3 regions of the Romboutsia sp. genome follow, and region 3 is predicted to be linked to each of the others. Evidence: riboswitches for the same ligand, from Rfam matches in the RefSeq annotation. Region 3 holds a riboswitch; each other region holds the start of a gene.
The links. Region 3 has a riboswitch for cobalamin ahead of AC11VW_RS10055 (energy-coupling factor ABC transporter permease). Riboswitches for the same ligand answer to the same signal wherever they lie in the genome.
Positions count from the first base shown of each region.

Region 1: it holds a riboswitch for cobalamin, as region 3 does, so the genes downstream of both, AC11VW_RS02240 (cobyric acid synthase) here and AC11VW_RS10055 (energy-coupling factor ABC transporter permease) in region 3, are expected to answer to the same signal.
Region 2: it holds a riboswitch for cobalamin, as region 3 does, so the genes downstream of both, AC11VW_RS09810 (response regulator transcription factor) here and AC11VW_RS10055 (energy-coupling factor ABC transporter permease) in region 3, are expected to answer to the same signal.

Region 1 is NZ_JBXKIW010000018.1:4,651-7,936, forward strand. It holds gene cobU (bifunctional adenosylcobinamide kinase/adenosylcobinamide-phosphate guanylyltransferase) at 1-242, shown strand, start outside; gene cobS (adenosylcobinamide-GDP ribazoletransferase) at 246-1,010, shown strand; gene AC11VW_RS02235 (histidine phosphatase family protein) at 1,030-1,632, shown strand; cobalamin riboswitch at 1,644-1,818, shown strand; gene AC11VW_RS02240 (cobyric acid synthase) at 1,935-3,286, shown strand, end outside.
Region 2 is NZ_JBXKIW010000061.1:13,825-17,110, forward strand. It holds gene AC11VW_RS09805 (sensor histidine kinase) at 1-1,209, opposite strand, end outside; gene AC11VW_RS09810 (response regulator transcription factor) at 1,209-1,892, opposite strand; cobalamin riboswitch at 2,126-2,302, opposite strand; gene AC11VW_RS09815 (energy-coupling factor ABC transporter substrate-binding protein) at 2,358-2,663, opposite strand; gene AC11VW_RS09820 (energy-coupling factor ABC transporter permease) at 2,632-3,286, opposite strand, start outside.
Region 3 is NZ_JBXKIW010000063.1:6,101-9,386, reverse strand. It holds gene AC11VW_RS10060 (cobaltochelatase CobT-related protein) at 1-867, shown strand, start outside; cobalamin riboswitch at 1,030-1,212, shown strand; gene AC11VW_RS10055 (energy-coupling factor ABC transporter permease) at 1,348-2,097, shown strand; gene AC11VW_RS10050 (energy-coupling factor ABC transporter substrate-binding protein) at 2,057-2,347, shown strand; gene cbiQ (cobalt ECF transporter T component CbiQ) at 2,350-3,048, shown strand; gene AC11VW_RS10040 (energy-coupling factor ABC transporter ATP-binding protein) at 3,041-3,286, shown strand, end outside.

The DNA of each region.
Region 1 (3,286 bases), on a different contig from region 3:
ATGAAATAAATGAATTAGAACTATACATAAAAGACCAAGCTAATAAGTTAATTGATGAGATAAGAAAAACAAATTTATATTTTATTGCAGTAACTAACGAATTAGGTATGGGAATAGTTCCAGCTAATAAACTTAGTAGAGTATATACAGATATTGCAGGCAGAATAAATCAACAGATAGCATCACAAAGTGATGAAGTATATTTTGTAGTAAGTGGTATACCTATGAAGATAAAGGGGTAGATTATGAAACGATTTATTGCAATACTTCAATTTATGACTAGAATACCTATAAATATAGATGTAGGATTTGATGAAGATTTTCATAAATCTATAACGTATTTTCCGCTAGTAGGACTTGTTTTAGGAATATTATTATTTTTAGTAGGGATAGTATCAATAAAAATATTTGATCCATTTGTGACATCTATAATAATTACGTTAGCATCAGTTTTATTAACAGGAGGTCTCCATATTGATGGATTAGGAGACACATTTGATGCTATATATAGTTATAGAGATAAAGAAAAAATGCTAGAAATAATGAAAGACTCTAGACTAGGAACTAATTCACTTTTAGCTATAATGTTTGTTATTTTACTTAAAATAGGATTTATATACAGCGTTATAACTCAAGGATTTATGTGGATGGTAATTTTTATGCCAATTATAAGTAGATTAGGAGTTATAAGACTAATGTATAAAACAGTTAGTCCTAGAGCTAAAGGAATGGGAAATATGTTCATAGGAAAAGCAACTGCAGGCATGTTTATAACAGCTATAACATATACAATAGCAATGGTAGTATTAATATCAAGAGTTATATTTTATTCACCAACTATGTTAATAGCAAAAATATTAATGTCTATAATCGTTGTTCTTATATTTAATCAAATGTTCAAACAACATATATATAAGAAAATTGACGGAGTAACAGGAGATATTTTAGGATGTAGTGTAGAACTTGGTGAAGTTATATATTTACTTTACATATACTTAATAATAGGATAACCTTTAAAGAGGTGTGCATATGACAAAATTAATTTTAGTAAGACATGCATTGACTACTGATAATCAAAACAATAGATTATCAGGCCATATAGATAGTGTGGTAAGTGAAAGTGGTAAAAAACAAATTGATAAATTAACAACTTATTTAGAAAAAATAGAAATAGATAAAATTTATACCACTACATCATCAAGAACAAAAGACACAGTAAAACAAATTGCAAAATTAAAAAAAATAGAAATAGTAGAAAAAGAAACATTAAAAGAAATTAGCTTTGGAGATTTTGAAGGAATAACCTTTGATGAAATTAAAAGTAATTATCCAAAACAATTTCAAGATATGATAGATAAAGGATATGAATATAAATATCCTAATGGAGAGAGTTTAATAGACTCATACAACAGAGTGGCAAATGAAATAAGTAAAGTAATTTTTGACAATAAAGATAAGACAATACTTATATGTTCTCATGGAGGAACTATAAGAAATATAATAACTTACTTAATATCAAACAGTTATGAATACCACTGGAATTTTAAAATTGATAATGCATCAGTTACAATTTTAGAAGTGGAAAATGGGTTTACTGTAATAGACACCATGAATAACACAAATTTTATTTAGCCTTTAAAATCGAATACTAGATTAAAATAGGTTTTTAGAGATTAAAAGGGAAAAAGGTTAAATTCCTTTGCAGCCCCCGCTACTGTAAAACTGACGAAACTAGAAATTACCACTGTCTTAAGGATGGGAAGGTATAGGAGTAGGATGAAGTTGAGCCAGGAGACCTGCCTAATTTAATTTATTGATGAGATCTTCGGGGTGAAGGTTTTTATTTGATATATCTTAAAATAAAAGTCCTAACTCTATTTAGAGTTAGGACTTTCTTAATATTTAGAAAATTAAAAAAATAGGGAAGTGAAATAATGGGCAAGAAAATAATGTTACAAGGTACTGCTTCTAATGTTGGTAAAAGTATTCTAACTGCTGGATTATGTAGAGTATTTAAACAAGATGGTTATAGTGTTGCACCATTCAAATCACAAAATATGGCATTAAATTCTTTTATAACAAAAGAAGGTCTTGAGATGGGAAGAGCTCAAGTATTCCAAGCTGAAGCAGCAGGAATAGAAGCAATAGCAGATATGAATCCGATATTATTAAAACCATCAGGAAACCATAGATGTCAAGTAATAGTAAGAGGTAAGGTACGAGAAGATATGTCTTCAAGTGATTATCATATTTGCAAGCCTAAGTTAGCAAATGAACTAAAGAATATATTTGAACAATTTAGTAATAACTATGACATTGTAGTTATGGAAGGTGCAGGAAGCACAGCAGAGATAAATTTAAGAGAACATGATGTTGCCAATATGGGAATGGCAAAAATTGCAGATGCTCCAGTAATAATAGTTGGGGATATAGATAGAGGAGGAGTATTTGCATCATTAGCGGGTACGATGCTCTTATTAAATGAAGAAGAAAGAAAAAGAGTTAAGGGAGTAATTATAAATAAGTTTAGAGGAAGAAAGGAACTTTTAGATGATGGCGTAAAAATGCTTGAAGAAATAATAAAAGTTCCTGTTCTTGGAGTTATTCCTTATAGTGATATAAAAATAGAAGATGAAGACAGTGTGACAACTAGATTTAAGACGAAGATGAATAAAAATGATATTCATATAGAAATAATTAGAACGCCTCATATGTCTAATTTTACAGACTTTAATATATTCGAAACTCAAGAAGATGTAAGTATTAGATATGTGGATTATGGTGAAACACTGGGAAATCCTGATATGGTAATAATTCCAGGAAGTAAAAGTACAATAGATGATTTAAAGTACATAAGAGAAAATGGATTAGAAGAACAAATAAAGGAATTACATAAGAGAGGTAAATTGATATTTGGTATTTGTGGAGGATATCAAATGTTAGGAAAGAAGCTTAAAGACCCATACCATGTTGAAGGTGAAGTTGAAGAGTTTGATGGAATTGGGCTTTTAGATACAGAAACTACCTTTGAGATGGAAAAAACAACTACACAAGTAGAAGCCACAATATGTGATGGGCTTGGTGGATATATGATTAACCTTGAAGGAAAGAAAGTAAAAGGTTATGAAATACATATGGGAATAAGTAAGATAGGTGAAAATGTAAACAATTTAAACATAATTAATAAAAAATTAAATGAGGAAGTTAATTATGTAGAAGGTAGTGTTAACAAAGAAGGAAACATAGTAGGAACTTATCTTCATGGTATATTTGATGATATAGATTT
Region 2 (3,286 bases), on a different contig from region 3:
ACATATACTCACCTTTATAAAATCCTCCTCAGCTACAACGTCTACACTTACACATCCTTCAGCTTCAGTAAATTTAAAAGCATTATCTAACAATATTACTAGCACTTGTATTATACGATTTTTATTAGTAAATACATCAGGAATATGCTTTAAGTTCTTCGGTATATTAAAAGTTACTTCTAAGTCATCCGCCATAACTTCAAATTCCTCTACTGCTTCTAGTATCATCTTCTCCACATTTACTAAAGATTTTTCAAGCGCTACGTTTCCTGATTGTAATCTCGACAATTCTAACATATCTTCAATAAGTAATTCTAATCTCATTGACTCCCTAAGTATCATTCTATAATATTTTTTCTTATCGATTCTTTCTAAGAATACATCATCATTTAAGGTCTCTCCAATTGCACGTATAGATGTAACTGGTGTTTTTAACTCATGTGATACATTTGCTATATAATCTCTTCTAGTCTGTTCTAATAATTTAGCTTGTCTATCATTTTCTTCTAGCTTTGTTGCTAAGTAGTTAAAGGCCCTTGCAAGTTCTCCTATTTCATCTTCCTTGCACTCTTCTATTCTAGTAGAAAATTCTCCTTGTGACATAGCTACAGTAGCCTTAGTCATATCATGTAGCGGTCTAATCATTCTGTTTATGAATATGTATAATGGAATTATTATAGATATTAGTGCTAAAACCATGCTTACTCCTAAAACTATGTAAAATCCATTTAGTGATGAAGTAAGTTGATCTGCAATTTTAATAAAAAACATAGCACCTATTATATTTCCATCTTTTTTTATCGGTTGACCTACAAGTATTACATCATCACTTAATCCATGTAGTTTTGTTACTCCTTTTATAGAGTTACCTTTTAAAACGGTACCTATGTATGGTTGTAGTGCTTTGTTAAGCTCATCATCTTTGAATTTTTCGTGATTATATTCACTTGAAATTTCTTCTTGTGATGTATCATAACATTGAATAATAGCAGATTTCATCAAACTTGAATCTACTATATCATTTAAGTTACAATCATTTCCTACAAAGTCAGTAGCAAGTTTATTTATTTGTTGCTGAATTTCATTTATATTCACACCTAGAAAGTATTGTTTTATTGTAAAACTACAGAAAAATATTGTAGCAACTACTGCACCTATGGCTGTTACAATTATTATTTTAAATAATCTTTTGAATATGCTTTCTCTCATTAAGATACCTCAAACTTATAACCAACTCCATATATAGATTTAATTTCCCATGTTAAATCATCTGTTGGAAGTTTTTTTCTAAGTCTTTTAATTTGAGTATCTACCACTCTAGTATCTCCAAAATAATCATATCCCCAAACTTCAGATAGTATGCTGTCTCTATTTAAAATGTTACCTGGATTAGATGCCAGCATATAAAATATTTTTATTTCCTTTGGTGTAATTTTCAACAATCTTCCTTTTACATAAACCTCATGAGTATCTACGTTTATTTCAAGGTCTTCATATTTAACGCAGTTATTTTGCTTACTTACTATTGTTGTTCGTCTTAATACAGTTTTTATACGTGTTACAACTTCCCTTGGTGAAAAAGGTTTTGCAACGTAATCATCTGCACCTACTTCTAATCCAATTATTTTATCTATTGTTTCTGATTTTGCTGTAAGCATGATAATTGGTACATTACTGTTTTTACGTATTTCTTTACATACATCAGTCCCAAACATTTTAGGCATCATTAGATCTAGTAGTATTAAATCTGGTTTGATAGTTTTCGCTTTATTTAATGCATCTAATCCATCATAAGCAGATACATAATCCATTCCCTCTATTTTTAAATATTCCCCTATTGTCTCATGTACTGATTCTTGATCATCACATATCAAAATTAATGTATTTGACAATTTCTCCACTCTCCTCTTTTGTAAAATCAATTGTAATCTCTAGTAATAATTTAAAAAGAAAAATGCTTTAGCATGGAAACTAAAGCACTTAGTAAGGTTAGGTTGTTACATCTATATCTAATTGCTTAAGGGCAAATTTAAAAGCTCAACCAGGATGATTGAGCTTATCTTTATATCGTAAATATACTTAATATAGTATATTTGATAGTAAGAACATTCCTCATCCCCGAAGAATTTCTTTGATATCATAGGCAGGTATCCTGGCTTAGCTTCGTCCTACTAGTTTACCTTCCCGTGAATTATCACAGTGGTTATAAACGTTCGTCCACATTACAGTAGCGGGTGCTGCAAAGGATTTTACCTTTTTCCCTTTTACTCTCTTGTAGAGTACCTATAATACTTTTAAGTTGTTATAATATACTTATATACTATACTAACTTTATTATTTTTTCAACATATATATATTTATTTTTCCTTTTTACTTCCTAAATAATATCCTATGAACCCTGCTCCTAGAGCTGCTTGAGTTGAAAATAATAAACTTTCTATTTCTCCACTTGGTGGTTCATATAAACTTTTAAACCATGGTTTATATCCTGGATTTATTTGAGTTATAACACCTTCTGCTTGCCCATCTGCTCCACCATATTCAGCACCTGGATTAATTAGAAGTGGAATTATTATAAGTGCTACAGCTAGTAAAAGTAACATCACATTTTTTTTATTCATTGATTTTATATTATTCACTGATTTCGTATTTGTGTTCATCATAATCAACTCCTTCTCCTTCTTTTTCATTTATTAAATTATAAATTATAGTAGTAAGTATACCTTCTGCTATTGCTATCGGTATTTGAGTCATAAAGAAAACTCCTAAAAATTTCACTGCAGACACCATTACTCCACCAGTTGCATCTGGAAATGCTAGTGCAAGTTGCAGTGCAGTTATTGTATATGTAGATAAATCACCTAGAGCAGCACTTATAAACACATTAGTTCCAGGCTTTACATTTTTCTTTTTTAAAAATTTAAATATACAAAATGAAACTATAGGACCTACTATCGCCATTGAAAAAGCATTTGCTCCTAAAGTTGTTATTCCTCCATGTGCTAAAAGTAATGCTTGGAATAAAAGTACTATTGTTCCTAAGACAGCCATAACACTTGGTCCAAATAATATTGCTCCTAAACCTACCCCTGTTGGATGTGAGCAACTTCCTGTTAGTGATGGTATTTTAAGTGCTGATAAAACAAATACAAATGCCCCACATAATGCTAGTAATACCTTTTTTTTCGGTTCTTCTTTTACTAGTTTATTTATATTTTTCACTCCCATTAAGAAAAATGGTATGAATACAATACTCCATATAATAGACCATTTCATTGGTAAGAAC
Region 3 (3,286 bases):
GAAGGAGTTTTAAGAAGTGAGTGTAGCAATATAGCTCAAATAAAATATGTAACTAGGCAAAAAGAGAATAATATAAGTAAGTTTAGAGATAAAGTGAAAGTACATAAGAGAAATATAATAAAACTGAAAGAAAATATATCCAGAATACTAATAGAAGAAAGTGAAATAAGTAGAATTTACTCTGATTGTGGAACTGTATATGCAAATAGAGCATGGAGAGTAAGTAGAAGTAATAATAAAAAAATATTTTATAAAGATGTTGAAAATGAAAAAGGAAAATATGTTATAGATATATTGTTAGATTCAAGTGGTTCACAAAGTAGAAATCAGGCAAATGTAGCTACTCAAGCATATATAATAGCGAGAGCATTAACAATGGTAGGAATACCAAATAGGGTTATAGGATTTTCTAGTTTTATGGATTATACAATCTTGAAAAGATTTAAAGATTATGAGGATAATATAGATTCTAGTGAAAATATATTTGAGTATTTTTGTGCAGGGAACAATAGAGATGGTTTAGCAATAAAGTCAATTTGTGAAGGTTTATCGGAGAGAACTGAAGAAAATAAAATATTAATAGTTTTAAGTGATGGAAGACCTAATGATGTGAAAATAGGTAAGGATAGAGAAAGAAGCATACGGGGAGAAATGGCGTATAGAGGAGTAGTTGGAGTAAAAGATGCTGCAAACGAAGTAAGAAAAGCAAGACAAAATGGAATATTAGTTTTAGGTGTATTTACAGGTAAAGAAATTGATTTACAAGCAGAGAAATTAATATATGGAAAAGATTTTATATATACAAAAGACATAGAAAGATTCTCGGATATAGTATCAATGTATTTAAAAAAGATAATTAGGAATTAAAATCTATAAAGTTATGGGAAATAATAATAAAACTAAATAATTAAAAAAATTTAAAAATAAGAAGGAATATTAAACTTATTATAGAATGTATTAATAGAAGTTAATATTTAAAATAGCATAAATGATTAGTCAATATTGTGTAATCAAACAGATTTCTTAAAAAATAATAAAAATATTATAGGTTCTTAAATCAAGATTAATAGGGAAAGAGGTCAAAGTCCTCTGCAGCCCCCGCTACTGTAAAGCTGACGAAATTTCGATTTAACCACTATGACTTAGTCATGGGAAGGTAAAATAGTAGGATGAAGCTAAGCCAGGAGACCTGCCTAATAATATTTAAGAATTTCTTCGGGGAGGAGAAAATTTCTTAAAATACTTATGTATATAATTAGTATTTATAAAGAAAGTCTAACCCTTAGGTTAGACTTTTTAAATTGACAAAAATATATATTAATATTTAAAATAGAGAAGAGGACAGTTATGAAAAATTTAAAACTAGGATTAGTAGCATCATTTCTTTTGATTATATTAAATCCGATTACTTCAAATGCAATGCATATAATGGAAGGTTTTTTACCTGTACAATGGTCTATTATATGGAGTGTAATATTTATACCGTTTTTCTTAATGGGTTTAAAATCTATAAATAAAATAGTAAAAGAAGAGCCTAAGAAAAAATTATTATTAGCTTTATGTGGAGCTTTTGTGTTTGTACTATCTGCATTAAAAATACCATCACTAACAGGAAGCTGTTCTCATCCAACAGGGGTAGGACTTGGAGCAATATTATTTGGACCAAGTGTGATGACTGTTTTAGGTACAATAGTACTGTTATTCCAAGCATTGCTTTTAGCACATGGTGGATTAACAACATTAGGAGCTAATGCATTTTCAATGGCAATAGTAGGCCCTATAGTAACATTCTTAATATTTAAATTTTTAAAGAAAAGAAATGTAAAGCTAGGCACTAATGTATTTATAAGTGCGGCTTTAGGAGATTTAGCTACATATACAGTAACTGCACTACAATTAGCTCTAGCATTTCCAGATGCAACTGGTGGAGTAATGGTGTCAGCTGCAAAGTTTCTAGGAGTATTTTTTATGACTCAAATACCAATAGCTATAGCAGAAGGTATACTTACTACTATAATCTATAATTTAATAATAGAAAAAGAAGGAAATGGAGTAGATGATGAAGAGTACAAATACGAAATCAACAAAGAAAACTAACTGGATATTATTCTTAATAGCAGTAGGACTTATTATAGCTCCATTGATATTAAATTCAAAAGCTGAATATGGTGGAGCTGATGGAGAAGCAGAATCTATTATAACAGAGATAAATCCAACATATAAGCCATGGGTTAGTAGCTTGTACAAACCACCAAGTGGAGAAATAGAGAGTTTATTATTTTCAACACAAGCAGCAATAGGAGCTGGATTTATAGGATATTATCTAGGTAGCAGAAGGAGAAAGTAAAGATGCTTTTAATTGATAAATATGCATATACAAATAATTTAACAAATATAAATCCAAAAATTAAAGTTAGTATAGGTGTAATTTTTTTAATTGCATCCATGCTGATAAAGAATATTTTGTTTTTAATGAGTATAATGATTTTAATGAGTATTTTTATAATTTGTATAGCTAAAATAGATATGAGAAACTATATGAAATTACTTAGAATTCCTATGTACTTTTTATTTATGGGAATCATAATAAATCTTATCAATATATCGTTTGATTCAAATAAGTTGATTTATAGCTTAAATATTGCTAATGTATATATAGGTGTATCTAAGGCATCATTAAGTACATCAATATATATATTGTTTAGATCGATGTCTTGTTTGACATGTGTATATTTTTTTATACTTACAACTCCTTTCAATCAAATATTATTTTTATTAAAAAACTTGCATATATCAGATACAGTAATAGAACTATCAATGCTAGTTTATAGATTTATATTTATTTTTTTAGAAGAAGTAGAGGATATTAGAAAATCACAACAATTAAGATTTGGATATATAAATTTAAAAACTTCATATAAGTCAATTGGTCTTCTTGGAAATATGCTGTTTAAAAGAATGATGAAAAGATACGATGATATGTGTATATCATTAGATATGAAATTATATGATGGCAAATTTCACATAGTAGGTGACGAGAATGTTTAAAATTCAGAATTTAAATTATCAATATGAAAAAAATTCATTAGCTTTATCAGATGTCAATATGGATTTTGATAAGGGGAATGTAATTGGAATAATAGGATCTAACGGTTCAGGCAAATCAACATTGTTCATGAATTTAATGGGAATACTACAGCCATCATCAGGAAGTATTTTATTTAAGAATCACGAGTTAAAATATAATAAAAAAGGTTTATATAATCTTAGGAAAGATGTTGGAATA